DNA from 2 places in the Paraburkholderia sp. JHI869 genome. Region 1 is predicted to be linked to the other one. Evidence: predicted binding sites of a transcription regulator. Region 1 holds the regulator's gene; the other holds the start of a gene.
What was found. The regulator LexA, encoded in region 1, represses DNA repair genes until DNA is damaged. The targets are predictions, from matches to a motif close to ACTGTATNNNNATACAGT.
Positions count from the first base shown of each region.

Region 2: VSR72_RS30890 (PA0069 family radical SAM protein) is a predicted target of LexA. The motif match lies at 3,885-3,902, and genes of this name have one in related genera.

Region 1 covers NZ_JAYMSC010000003.1:118,412-125,375, forward strand. The annotation lists gene cysW (sulfate ABC transporter permease subunit CysW) at 1-96, opposite strand, end outside; gene cysT (sulfate ABC transporter permease subunit CysT) at 93-992, opposite strand; gene VSR72_RS06965 (sulfate ABC transporter substrate-binding protein) at 1,118-2,176, opposite strand; gene lexA (transcriptional repressor LexA) at 2,469-3,119, shown strand; gene VSR72_RS06975 (hypothetical protein) at 3,174-3,551, shown strand; gene VSR72_RS06980 (DUF2939 domain-containing protein) at 3,659-4,342, shown strand; gene VSR72_RS06985 (universal stress protein) at 4,414-4,884, opposite strand; gene nodI (nodulation factor ABC transporter ATP-binding protein NodI) at 5,206-6,120, shown strand; gene VSR72_RS06995 (ABC transporter permease) at 6,164-6,964, shown strand, end outside.
Region 2 covers NZ_JAYMSC010000023.1:92,781-99,744, forward strand. The annotation lists gene VSR72_RS30875 (acyl-CoA dehydrogenase) at 19-1,806, shown strand; gene VSR72_RS30880 (D-amino acid dehydrogenase) at 1,887-3,173, opposite strand; gene VSR72_RS30885 (Lrp/AsnC ligand binding domain-containing protein) at 3,350-3,838, shown strand; gene VSR72_RS30890 (PA0069 family radical SAM protein) at 3,941-5,089, shown strand; gene VSR72_RS30895 (NINE protein) at 5,106-5,579, opposite strand; gene VSR72_RS30900 (PQQ-dependent sugar dehydrogenase) at 5,714-6,790, opposite strand.

The DNA of each region.
Region 1 (6,964 bases):
CGCGAGCGCGATGCCGGTCAGCAGCCAGCGCACCCAGGCCGCTTCGGTCACAGGATCTGGCCGGCGTGTGCTTCGTTGTTGCGGCAGCGCACTCATTGCACACCTCCCGCGACGGTTGCGCCCACAACGGCATTCGGCGCGCTGCCGGCCGAGACGCCGCGGCTCGTGCGGCGTTGCAAATACCATTGCAGCGAATTGATGAGAAGCAGCATGACGAACGAAACGCAGAGCATCATCACGGCGAGCGCCGTCGCGCCGGCGTAATCGTATTGTTCGAGCTTCGTGATGATGAGGAGCGACGTGATTTCCGACTTCATCGGCACGTTGCCTGCGATGAAGATGACCGAGCCGTACTCGCCCAGCGCGCGCGCGAACGCGAGCGCGAAACCGGTGATCAGCGCCGGCAGCACCGCGGGCAGCACGACGCGGCGAAACGTGAGCCAGCGCGAAGCGCCGAGGCAGGCTGCGGCCTCCTCCTGCTCACGCTCGAAGTCTTCGAGCACCGGCTGCACCGTGCGCACGACGAACGGCAAGCCGATGAAGGTCAGCGCCACGAGCACGCCAAGCGGCGTGAACGCGATCTTCAGCCCGAGCGGCTGCAGGAACTGGCCGATCCAGCCGTTGCCCGCATACACGGCGGCGAGCGAGATGCCTGCCACGGAAGTCGGCAGCGCGAACGGCAGATCGACCAGCGCATCGATCACCCGTTTGAACGGGAACGTATAGCGCACGAGCACCCACGCGAGCAGGAAGCCGAATACCGCATTCATCAGCGCCGCGCCGAGCGCAGCGGTGAACGTGAGCCGGTACGACGCGATCACGCGCGGCGACCACACAGCGCGCACGAACTGGCTCCAGTCGAGCGTCGCCGTCTTGAGGAAAGTGGCGGCAAGCGGAATGAGCACCACGAGGCTCAGGTAAGCCACCGTGATGCCTAGCGTCAAGCCGAATCCAGGCAGCGCACTGGGCTTGCGCAATCGAAACGTTGTCATGCTCATCGTCCAGACATGGGTTGCGCGCTGGGTTCCCAGGCGGCGCGGAAAAGCGCGCCCGTGGGCGCGCTTCGTTGTTATGCGGCCGTGTCGTTATCGACTTCTGACCGGTGCTGCATGACGGCTTACTGCGGCTGATAGATCGAATCGAACACGCCGCCATCCGCGAAATGCGTCTTCTGCGCGTTGGTCCAGCCGCCGAACGTGTCGTCGACCGTGTACAGCTTCAGCTTCGGAAACTTCGCCGTGAGCGCCGCCGGCACCTTGTCCGAACGCGGACGGTAGAAGTTCTTCGCAGCGATCTCCTGGCCCTCTTCGCTATAGAGGAACTGCAGGTAGGCCTCGGCCTCCTTGCGCGTGCCCTTCTTGTCGACGACCTTGTCCACCACGGCAACCGGCGGCTCGGCCAGAATGCTCACCGAAGGCACCACGATCTCGAACTTCTCCGGGCCGAATTCCTTGAGCGAGAGGAATGCTTCGTTCTCCCATGCAATCAGCACATCGCCAATGCCACGCTGCACGAAGCTCGTCGTCGCGCCTCGCGCGCCCGAGTCGAGCACGCCGGCGTTCTTGTAGAGCTTCGAGACGAAGTCCTTCGCCTTCTGCTCGTTGCCGCCCGGCTGGTGCAGCGCATACGCCCACGCCGCGAGATAGTTCCAGCGCGCGCCGCCCGAGGTCTTCGGATTCGGCGTGACGATCGAGACGCCCGGCTTGGTCAGATCGTCCCAGTCCTTGATGTGCTTGGGATTGCCCTTGCGCACGAGAAACACGATGGTCGACGTGTACGGCGAAGCGTTGTCGGGCAGACGCTTTTGCCAGTCCTTCGCGACGATGCCCTTGTTGGCGAGCGCGTCGATGTCCCATGCCAGCGCGAGCGTCACGACGTCGGCTTGCAGGCCGTCGAGCACCGAGCGCGCCTGTGCGCCCGAGCCGCCATGCGACTGCTTGATGGTGAGCGTTTCGCCCGTCTTGCCCTTCCACTGCTTGATGAAGGCCTCATTGATGTCCTGGTACAGCTCGCGCGTCGGATCGTAGGAGACGTTGAGCAGCGATGTATCCGCGTGAGCGGCTACAGGCGCCATTGCCGCCACTGCCGTGACGCCGACGAGCGGCGCAACGCCGATAACCAGTTTTGCCGCCAGTGTTTTCAGCCAGCCCGCGCGCCCCGTATGTGTCGTGCTCATCTATCTGTTCTCCGTTTTCGTGTGTGCTCGTTTGCGCTGAGTGATGAATTGCAGCTAACGATGGAGGCCAGTCTAGCGATCTGCTTACATTATTAAAAATGATGTTTTTTCATTTTTTAATACGCAAAAGTGGTAAGGGCAGAGGAAGTCGCCGCTGGAGCGCGGTTTCGTCCGCACAAACACGGGAAAGCGGCGTGATAGCAACGCTCAATTGATGAACTTCAAGTAACACTTGAAAAGTGGCGAGTACTGTATAAAAATACAGTTACCTGTTCAAACATACAGTGGCGCCATGACCAAACTCACCGCACGACAGCAGCAGGTTTTCGATCTGGTTCGCCGGGCCATCGAGCGCACGGGCTTCCCGCCCACGCGCGCCGAGATCGCGGCGGAACTCGGCTTCAGCTCGGCCAACTCCGCGGAGGAGCATCTGCGCGCGCTGGCGCGCAAGGGCGTGATCGAACTGGCTGCGGGCGCCTCGCGCGGCATCCGCCTCATGCCGGGGCCCGACGACCTGCCGCACCAGTTCACGCTCCCGCACCCGAGCATCATGCAGCTCTCGCTGCCGCTCGTTGGCCGCGTCGCGGCGGGTAGCCCGATCCTCGCGCAAGAGCACATCTCGCAGAACTACATGTGCGACCCGGCGCTCTTCTCGAGCCGCCCCGACTACCTCTTGAAGGTGCGTGGCCTTTCCATGCGCGACGCCGGCATTCTCGACGGCGACTTGCTCGCCGTGCAGAAGAAGGCCGAAGCGAAAGACGGGCAAATCATCGTGGCGCGCCTTGGCGACGACGTCACCGTGAAGCGCCTGAAGCGCCGTCCGAATGGGCTCGAACTGATCGCCGAGAACCCCGATTACGACAATATCTTTGTCGAGGCCGGCAGCGCGGAATTCGCGCTGGAAGGCATTGCGGTCGGCCTGATCCGCCCCACCGAATTCTAAGAAATCCGTCCGCGCGCAGTTCGCACATCGTTTGCGCACAACCTGGAGAGAGTCATGGAACGCCTTGCCCGCTTGCTGCCCTTCCGCCAATTCGGCCGTCTTCGCCACCTCCGTGGCATCGCTTCGTGCGCAGTGCGCGAAGTGCGCGATTCGGCCGCCGCACTGAGCGGCTCGCTCTTCGAAGACTCGCCTGAGATGGTGGCGGCCAGCACGGCCGACTTGCCTGTGTTGCCCTCGGCACAGCCGGCATTTGCGCGCGTTTCGCTCAACAGCACGCTCAACACCGAACAGCCCATGCGCCGTGCGCCCGTGCGCGTCTACCAGGGTCCTTCGCGGCTGATTCTCGTCGGCACGGTTGACGCGGTGTGCAGAGCGATCGACCGCTGCATCGCCGAGCAACAGAGCGACCTGCCTGCAGCGCTGGCGAAGTAAGCACGAGTTGAACCAAAGCGCGGCTCAAATGTGAGAAGAGGTTACGGTCGGGATCGTTTGGCCCGGTTTGCGGTCAACACCGTGTTTGAACGACTTAGCCTATGCCGATGAAGGAATCTCTCTCGACCCCGCGTAAGACCCAAGGCTGGAAGAAGCCCGTCGCGATCACGGTTGCGGTCGCCATGGTGGTTGCCGCGCTTGGCTACGCGTATGCGTCGCCCTATATCGCGGTCAAGCACATGAAAGCCGCCGCTGACGCCCGCGACGCCGTCGCGCTCAACGAGTACGTCGATTACCCAGCGCTGCGTTTGAGCCTCAAGCAGCAGGTTGGCGACGAACTGCATCGGCGCGTCGAGGGGCAGCACAGCAGTAATCCGCTGCTGATCCTCGGCGCCGTGATTGGCGCGGCATTGATCGGTCCGCTCGTGGATGCTTACGCGACACCGGAAGGTGTGGCCGCACTGCTCAGTGGCATGCCGCCGACGGGCAAACCCGGCGACCGGCCGCACGCGCCGCCGCCAGCGGAATCCGGCGCGCAATCGACGCAATCGGCGCAATCCACCCAATCGGCACCGGCGCCCGCCTCGCCGCCCGGCCCTGCAGCATCGGGCAATCCCGCGCCCGAGGCACGGCCGGTTGCCACAGCCGGCTATCGCGGCCTCAACGAATTCGCGCTCACGTGGGACCGCAGCGATACGGGCGAGCACTATGCCGCCATCCTGCAGCGTCACGGGCTGTTTTCGTGGAAACTCTCGGCTGTCGAACTAAACGAAGGAAACGTCTCGAACTGAGACAAATTTGAAGTGAAAGCGGAAACAGGCCGGTTCGTGCGAGCCGGCCTGCTGGATCCGTGCTTGACCCACTAAGCGGCAGCTTGTTGCTGCTTGTCGTCAGCCGCCGACGAACACGCCACCAGAATGCTGCACGACACGCGGTCGAGCAGCGGCGTGTTGCCCGCGCCCATCCACCAGCGCGAAAGTCCCGTGCGGCAGCGGTGCCCCACCACCACGAGGTCGGCATTGAGTTCGTTGGCCAGATTCGCGATTTCGTCGATCGGATGACCGAACGCGAAGTGCCCCTGGGCGCGCACGCCGCGCTCGGTCAGCCAGTCCACGCCTTCCTGAAGGATTTCGCGCGCCGTTTCCTCAAAGCGGCCGCAGGCCACATCGGTCAGCAGGCCGGCGCTCTGGGCGATCGTCGAACGCATGTCGACTACCGAGAGCAGATGCGTTTCGGCCTGTAGATCGAGCGCAAGATCGGCACCGCAACGCAGTGCCTTGCGGCCTTCGCGCGAGCCGTCGTAACAGAGCAGAATTTTTTTATAGCTCGCCATGATCGCTTCTCCCCGCCCGCGTGATTTGCAGGCTGTGCGATTCTCATGATGGTGCGCCGCAATTCCACACGCAAGGGCTGGAAAACGCCAGGTGTGCATCGAATTACGCCAGATACGTTTTCCACTGCGATCGCGTCTTGCGCAATGTTGAATGCTTGCCGCGACATGTATTCCACTCGCCCGACGTCAACCGGCTTCGAAGCGGCGCCCGACCCGCCAGGCGGCAATGCACTAAAATGGGCCGCCTTGTTTCGCGCGATTTGTCGTTCGATGCTTCGTTCGATTCGCGCGACACCCGTTCGACTCACGTTCAACTGGTCCATGCCCGCACCCGCCATCGAATTCGAGCAGGTCATCAAACATTACGGAGACAGGACGGTCGTCAATGGCCTGTCGTTCGACGTCCTCCCCGGCGAATGCTTCGGGCTGCTCGGCCCGAACGGCGCGGGAAAAACCACGACGCTGCGCATGCTGCTCGGCATCGTTTCGCCCGATGCGGGGCGCATCAGCCTGTGCGGCGAACCGGTGCCGGCGCGCGCACGCCACGCACGCCAGCGCGTGGGGGTCGTGCCGCAGTTCGACAATCTCGACCCCGACTTTACCGTCCGCGAGAACCTGCTCGTGTTCGGCCGATACTTCGGCTTGTCCGCTCGCGAAACGCGCGACCTCGTCGCGCCGCTGCTCGAATTCGCGCGCCTCGAGAGCAAGGCCGACGCGCGCGTGGGCGAGCTCTCCGGCGGCATGCGTCGTCGTCTCACGCTTGCGCGCGCGCTCGTGAACGACCCCGACGTGCTCGTGATGGACGAGCCCACCACGGGCCTCGACCCGCAGGCGCGGCATCTGATCTGGGAGCGGCTGCGCTCGCTGCTCGCGCGCGGCAAGACGATTCTGCTCACCACGCATTTCATGGAGGAGGCCGAACGGCTTTGCAATCGCGTCTGCGTGATCGAGGAAGGCCGCAAGATCGCCGAGGGCGCACCCAAGGCGCTGATCGAATCGGAGATCGGCTGCGACGTGATCGAGGTGTACGGCCCGGACCCGGCCTCGCTGCGCGACGAACTCGCAGCCGATGCGAAGCGCACGGAGATTAGCGGCGAGACGCTGTTCTGCTATGTCGACGACCCCGCGCCCGTGCATGCGAAGCTACGGCATCGATCCGATTTGCGCTACCTGCACCGGCCCGCGAATCTCGAAGACGTGTTCCTGCGGCTCACCGGCCGCGAGATGCAGGATTAACTGCGGCAAGAACAACGGCGGCCTACGAATCGCCAAGGACACCATGCAGACACGCACCAACGACCCGACGCCCTCGCGCCCCGCGCATGAGCCCATACGCGAACCACGCGCCGCGCTGCCTTCGAACGCCACGCACTGGGTGGCCGTGTGGCGGCGCAATTATCTGGTCTGGCGCAAGCTCGCTCTCGCCTCGATGTTCGGCAATCTCGCCGACCCGATGATCTATCTGTTCGGTTTGGGCTTCGGGCTCGGGCTGATGGTCGGCCACGTCGACGGCGTCTCGTACATCGCGTTTCTCGCGGCAGGCACGGTGTCGTCTTCGGTGATGATGTCGGCGAGCTTCGAGTCGATGTACTCGGGCTTCTCGCGCATGCACGTGCAGCGCACGTGGGAAGCGATCATGCACACGCCGCTCACGCTCGGCGACGTCGTGCTCGGCGAGGTGATGTGGGCCGCGAGCAAGTCGATGCTCTCGGGTGTGGCGATCATGGTGGTCGCGGGCCTGCTCGGCTACGCAAGCTTTCCTTCGATGCTGCTTGCGCTGCCCGTGATCGCGCTAGCAGGCCTCGCGTTCGCAAGCTGCGCGATGATCGTCACCGCGCTCGCGCCGTCCTATGACTTCTTCATGTTCTATCAGACGCTCGTGCTGACGCCGATGCTGCTGCTCTCCGGCGTGTTCTTTCCGATCGCGCAACTGCCTGCCGCCGCGCAGCACATCACGCTGATGCTGCCGCTCGCGCATGCCGTAGCGTTGATTCGCCCCGCCATGCTCGACCGGCCTGTCGAGCAGGCCGGCCTGCACCTGCTGGTGCTCGCGATCTACGTGGTGGTGCCTTTCGCGATC
Region 2 (6,964 bases), on a different contig from region 1:
GCAGGGGAGGAGACTGAAATGTACCAGGCGCCCACGAGCGACATGCTGTTCGTCATGAAAGAACTGGCCGGCCTCGAAGAGATCGCGAAGCTGCCAGGCTGCGAAGACGCCACGCCCGAAACCGTCGAAGCGGTGCTGCACGAAGCCGCGAAGCTATGCGGCGAAGTGCTCGAGCCGCTGAACGCCGAAGGCGACCGCAATCCGAGCCGCTGGGATAGCGGCAACGTGCACGCCACGCCCGGTTTCAAGGCGGCATTCCGGCAATACGTGGAAGGCGGATGGCAAGGCGTGCAACATCCTCAGGAATACGAAGGACAGGGCTTGCCGAAGCTCGTCGGCACGCCGTGCGTGGAAATGCTCAATGCGGCGAATCTCTCGTTCGCGCTGTGTCCGCTGCTCACCGACGGCGCGATTGAAGCACTCCTCACTGCGGGCAGCGAAGCGCAAAAGGAGCGCTTCGTGCCGAAGCTCATATCCGGCGACTGGACCGGCACGATGAACCTTACCGAACCGCAGGCGGGTTCGGACCTCGCAGCGGTACGCACGCGCGCCGAACCGCAAGGCGACGGCACATACAAGGTGTTCGGCACGAAGATCTTCATCACGTGGGGCGAGCACGACATGGCGGAGAACATCGTCCATCTCGTACTTGCGCGCACACCCACCGCGCCCGAAGGCGTGAAGGGCATCTCGCTCTTCATCGTGCCGAAGTTTCTCGTGGGCGATGATGGCTCGCTTGGCGCGCGTAACGATGTGCATTGCGTGTCGATCGAACACAAGCTCGGCATCAAGGCGAGCCCGACCGCCGTGCTGCAGTTCGGCGACCATGGCGGCGCGATTGGCCAGTTGATCGGCGAAGAGAATCGCGGCCTCGAATACATGTTCATCATGATGAACGCGGCGCGCTTTGCGGTGGGCATGCAAGGCGTGGCCGTATCCGATCGCGCGTACCAGAAGGCGCTCGCCTATGCGAAGGAGCATGTGCAGAGCCGCCCGGTGGACGGTTCCGCGAAAGCGGCGGTGAGCATCATCCATCACCCCGACGTGCGCCGTATGCTCGCGACGATGCGCGCGCTCACCGAAGCCGCGCGTGCGCTCGCCTACGTGGCGGCGGGCGAGAGCGACCGCGCGAATGGCGACCCCGACGAGGCGGCGCGCGCACGGCATCAGGCGCGCTACGAATACCTCGTGCCGATCGTGAAGGGCTGGAGCACGGAACTCGCGCTTGAAGTGACGAGCCTGGGCGTCCAGGTGCATGGCGGCATGGGGTTCATCGAGGAGACGGGCGCGGCACAGTTTTATCGTGACGCGCGCATTTTGCCGATCTACGAGGGGACGACGGCGATCCAGGCGAACGACCTCATCGGGCGCAAGACGCTGCGCGACGGCGGCACAGCGGCAAAGGCACTGCTCGCCGATATCGCGCAGACCGTCGACGCGCTAGCCGGGCAACAAGGCGCGGCGTTCGAGTCGATGCGCAAGCATCTCGCGCTCGGTAGCGAGGCGCTGGCGTCGGCCGTGGACTTTGTGCTCGCGAAGGCGAAGAGCGATCCGAACGCGGTGTTCGCGGGCAGCGTGCCTTATCTGAAGTTGGCGGGCATCGTGCTGGGCGGCTGGCAGATGGCGCGCGCCATGCTCGCCTCGCAGCGTCTCATGCAGGCCGATCCGAAGTTCCATGGCGCGAAGATCGCCACTGCGCAGTTCTTTGCGCAACACGTCTTGCCGCAGGCGGTGGCACTCGAAGCGGCGATTGTCAGCGCGAACGGCAGCGAGGGTGTGCTGGCGCTGACGGAGGATCAGTTCTGATGCCGCACTAACCTGCGCGAGAAATGAAACACGGCGCCCTGGAGGCGCCGTGTTCGTTTAGGCTGTGAGGCGTGCGCGCATCAGGCGTATGCCGGGCGATGCGAGCCCTGCGTGTCGCCGAGATAGCGATGGACCGAAAGATCGTCGGCGCGGATGGCCGGTTGCTTGCCCGAGATCAGGTCGGCGAGCAACTGGCCCGAACCGCACGACATCGTCCAGCCGAGCGTGCCGTGACCCGTGTTCAGGAACAGGTTCGAGATCGGCGTACGGCCGACGACCGGCGTGCCGTCCGGCGTCATCGGGCGCAGGCCGGTCCAGAACGTGGCCTTCGTCGTGTCGCCGCCGCCCGGGAACAGGTCGTTCACGCACATTTCGAGCGTTTCGCGACGGGCTTGCTTGAGCGTCTTGTCGAAGCCGACGATCTCGGCCATGCCGCCTACGCGGATGCGGTCGTCGAAGCGCGTGATCGCGATCTTGTAGGTTTCGTCGAGCACGGTCGACACCGGCGCGGCGCTCGCGTTCACGATCGGCGCGGTGATCGAATAGCCCTTGAGCGGATAGACCGGAATCTTCACGAGGCCATCGAGCATCTTCGTCGAGAACGAGCCGAGCGCGACCACGAACGAATCCGCGCGCACGAGTTCGCTGCCGCATTGCACGCCCGCGATACGGTCGCCCTGCATGGCAAGGCCGTCGATCGGCGTGTTGTAGCGGAACTTCACGCCCAGTTGTTCGGCCATCGCGGCGAGGCGCGTGGTGAACATCTGGCAGTCGCCGGTTTCATCGCCGGGCAGACGCAGGCCGCCCGTGAGCTTGCCCGACACCGCGGCGAGCGCGGGTTCGGCGCGGCCGAGTTCGGCTGCGGTGAGGAGTTCGTACGGAACGTTCGCGTCCTTCAGAACGGCGATGTCCTTCGCCGCGCCTTCGAACTGCTGCTGCGTACGGAACACCTGGAGCGTGCCGCCCGTGCGGCCTTCGTACTGAATGCCCGTGTCGGCGCGCAGCGCTTGCAGACAGTCGCGGCTGTATTCGGCGAGGCGCACCATGCGGCCTTTGTTGAGCGCATAGCGTTCGGCCGTGCAGTTCTGCAGCATCTGCCACATCCACTGCAGCTGGAATTTCGTGCCGTCGAGGCGAATGGCGAGCGGCGCGTGCTTCTCGAACATCCACTTGATTGCCTTGAGCGGGACGCCTGGTGCTGCCCACGGCGCGGCGTAGCCCGGCGAGATCTGGCCGGCGTTGGCAAAACTGGTTTCGAGTGCGGGACCGGCCTCGCGGTCGATCACCGTGACTTCGTGGCCCGCGCGGGCGAGATACCAGGCGCTGGCCACACCGACCACACCACTGCCCAACACGACGACTCGCATAGCTGCTCCATATAGATTCGTTGAGCTACGCCGCGTTGCCGGTGCCCAGGAAGCGGTGTTTTGGCACCGATAGGGTGGAAGGCATGAAAATTCGGGTGTAGCCAGTATTTGTAGCTATGCTATTGTTGTATGGCTAGGTTTTGTTATCGTATTTTTCAGATTTTCGGAAAGAAATCATGAGAACGCAGCGCCAACCGGTCCGCGCGCTCGACCGGCTCGATCACCGCATCCTGAAACTGCTCCAGGAAGACGGCCGCATGGCCATGAAAGACCTCGCGGAGCAGGTCGGGCTCTCGGTCACGCCGTGCATCGAGCGGGTGAAGCGCATGGAGCGCGACGGCGTCATCACGGGCTACTTCGCGCGCGTGAATCCCTCGGTGCTGGGCGCGGCGCTGCTCGTGTTCGTGGAGATCACGCTCGACCACAAGAGCGGCAACATGTTCGACCAGTTCCGGCGCGAGGTGCAGAAGATTCCCGAAGTGCTGGAGTGTCATCTCGTCTCGGGCGACTTCGACTATCTGATCAAGGCGCGCATTGGCGAGATGGCCGACTACCGCAAGCTGCTCGGCGACATCCTTTTGCAACTGCCCGGCGCGGTGCAGTCCAAGAGCTACGTGGTGATGGAAGAGATCAAGGAGACGCTGACCATCGCTGTGGGTGAATGAGCGGCTGAAAGTGCCCCGTTTTTAGGACTCGACAACGCGGCTCAGTACTGTATATTTATACAGTACTGAGCCGCGTTTTTTCATGTCCATTCCGCTCTCGCCGTGACCGACTCCCATCACCCCGATCCCGACACGTGGTATCCCGTCGCGCCGCCCACGGCGCGCAAGGGGCGCGGTGCGGTCACGAACCTGCAAGGGCGCTACGAAGTCGATCAGCGCGAAGCGTTCGACGACGGTTGGCAACAGGCGGGCGAAGGCGAGGAGGGCCATGGCGATGAAACCGGCGAGCCCAGGCTACGCACCGAAGTCTTCGAAGAGCGCGCGAAAAGCATCCTCACGCGCAACCAGTCGCCGGACATTCCGTTCAACGTCTCTCTCAATCCCTATCGCGGCTGCGAGCACGGCTGCATCTATTGCTTCGCGCGGCCCACGCACAGCTATCTCGGCCTCTCGCCGGGGCTCGATTTCGAAAGCCGTATCTACGCGAAGGTGAATGCCGCGGAACTGCTCGCGCGCGAGATTGCGAAGCCGTCATACGAGCCCGAGCCGATCGCGCTGGGTGTGAACACCGACGCCTGGCAGCCGGCGGAGCGCGACATGCGCATCACGCGGCGCGTGGTGGAGGTGCTGGCCGAGCGCCAGCATCCGTTCGCGGCCATCACGAAGTCGTCGTTGATCGAGCGCGATCTCGACCTGCTCGCGCCGATGGCCGCACGCAAGCAGTTCATGGCGGCCATTACAATCACCACGCTCGACGCCGATATCGCGCGATCGCTCGAACCGCGCGCGGCCACGCCTGCGCGCCGGCTGCGCACCATCCGCACCTTGGCAGAAGCGGGCGTGCCGGTGGGCGTGAGCATCGCGCCCGTGATCCCTTTCGTGACCGAGCCCGACATGGAGCGCGTGCTCGAAGCCTGCGCCGAGGCCGGCGCAACGAGTGCGAGCTATATCGTGCTGCGCCTGCCGTGGGAGGTCGCGCCGCTCTTCCAGGACTGGCTGGCGGCGCACTTCCCGCAGCGCGCGGAGCGTGTGATGAGCCGCGTGCGCGACATGCGCGGCGGCAAGGACTACGAGTCGGCGTTTTCGCAGCGCATGAAGGGCACGGGGCTTTGGGCCGACCTGCTCAAGCAGCGCTTTCACAATGCCGTGAAGCACCTCGGCCTCAATGAGCGCCGCCACGGCATTCTCGACATGTCGGCGTTCGTGCAGTCGAAGACGGTACGCGAGAAGCCGCAACTCGACCTGTTCTGAACTGTTACTGCGGGATTTACTGCGAGATGGCCTTCGCGGCCTCGACCTGAGACTCGAAGTACGTCTGGAACGAGAGCGCGAGTCCTGTCATCAGCAGGAACGCGCCGATCAGCAGCGAGAAGATCACGACGAAGATCACCGTCCAGCCCGAGCGGCTCGTGCGGCCCTTCTCAACGAACGCGGCGTTGAACTGCGCGTCCCATCTGGCGTCGGGGCGCAGCCCGTAGACGATCGCCGCCAGAAACGCCGAGATGACCGACGCCGCACCGATCACGGCGAGCACCCAGCCCGGAATCGAGGCGCGTTCGGTTGCAACGAGCAGCATCACGCCCGGAATGCCGATGAGCGTGCCGAGCAGATGCGCCCAGCCCCACACGTCGCGCGGGCCGTACAGATAGAAGCGGTGTGCGCCGAGGCTGCCAAACAGGAAGGCGAGGGCGGCGGTGAGCGTCTTGGAGCGAAAGCGTGCGGGGTTCTTGTCGTTGGGCATGGGCTCGGGCGAAACGTGGTCGTTCGGCCGTCATGGGCGCATCACGTCATCGCACACGGGCCGCCGGGCATTGTATGCCGCGCGCCAGGCTTGCAGCACAAGCGCACGCTTATGCCCGGCACCATGCCCGAGGCTCAGGGCCTGACGTAAGTCACGCGATAAATCGCGCCCGCATAGTCGTCGCTGATGAGGAGCGAGCCGTCGGGCAGCGGCAGCACGTCGGCCGGGCGGCCCCACTGGGTCTCGTCGGCGTTGAGCCAGCCCTGCGCGAATACTTCCTGCCGTGCGTTCGTGCCTTCGGGGTTGGCGCTCACGCGCACCACGCGATAGCCGACCTTCTTGCTGCGGTTCCATGAGCCGTGCTCGGCGATGAAAATGCTGTTCTTGTAGTCGGCCGGGAACATGGAACCGGTGTAGAAGCGCATGCCGAGCGACGCGACGTGCGCGCCGAGTTTGAGAACCGGGGGCGTAAAGCCGCTGCACGGATGGCCTGCGCCGAACTCGGGGTCGGCGACATTGCCGCCGTGACAATACGGAAAGCCGAAGTCCTCGCCGGTGTGCGTGAGGCGGTTGAGCTTGTCGTCGGGGATGTCGTCGCCGAGCATGTCTCGGCCGTTGTCGGTGAACCAGAGTTCGTGCGTCTGCGGATGCCAGGCGAAGCCGACCGTGTTGCGCACGCCGCGCGCGATGGTCTCGTAGTGCGAGCCGTCGGGGTCCATGCGGCCGATCATCGCGAAATGCACGCGCTGCGGGTCGCTGGCCGGCAGGCAGACGTTGCACGGCGCGCCTTGCGGCACGTAGAGCTTGCCGTCGGGCCCGAAAGCGATGAACTTCCAGCCGTGATGGCGCTCGGTCGGCAGCGAACCGGTGACGACTACGGCTTTGGGTGGATCGTCGAGATGACGGTCGATGTCGTCGAGGCGCACGATCGACGACACCGCCGAGACGTACAGCGCGCCGTTGCGCCAGGCCACGCCCACCGGCATCGTCAGTCCGGAGGCCACGATATGGCGCTTTTCAGCCTTGCCGTCCTTGAGTTCGAGCGCATAGACGTCGCCGCCCATACTGCCTACATAGAGAGTGCCGTTTCCTGACAGCGTCATTTCGCGCGCGCCGGGCACGTTGGCGGAAAGCACCTCGATGTGGAATCCCGGCGGCAGTTTGATGCGCTCGATGGGAAGCGCCGCGTGGGCGAGCGGCGCCGCGAGCAGGGCGGTGGTGAAGGCGAGCCACGCCGCCGCGACGCGTCTGGCTGAAGCGCGAAACGCCAGAAAAAGGGAGCAGTTACCCACGCGGCCACCTATGCCGCGGCGCAGCCATTGCACGAGTTGTCTGAAAGTCGCCACAATTCGCTCCAGGGCCCGCCCGTCGTGGGCATGAGCCGC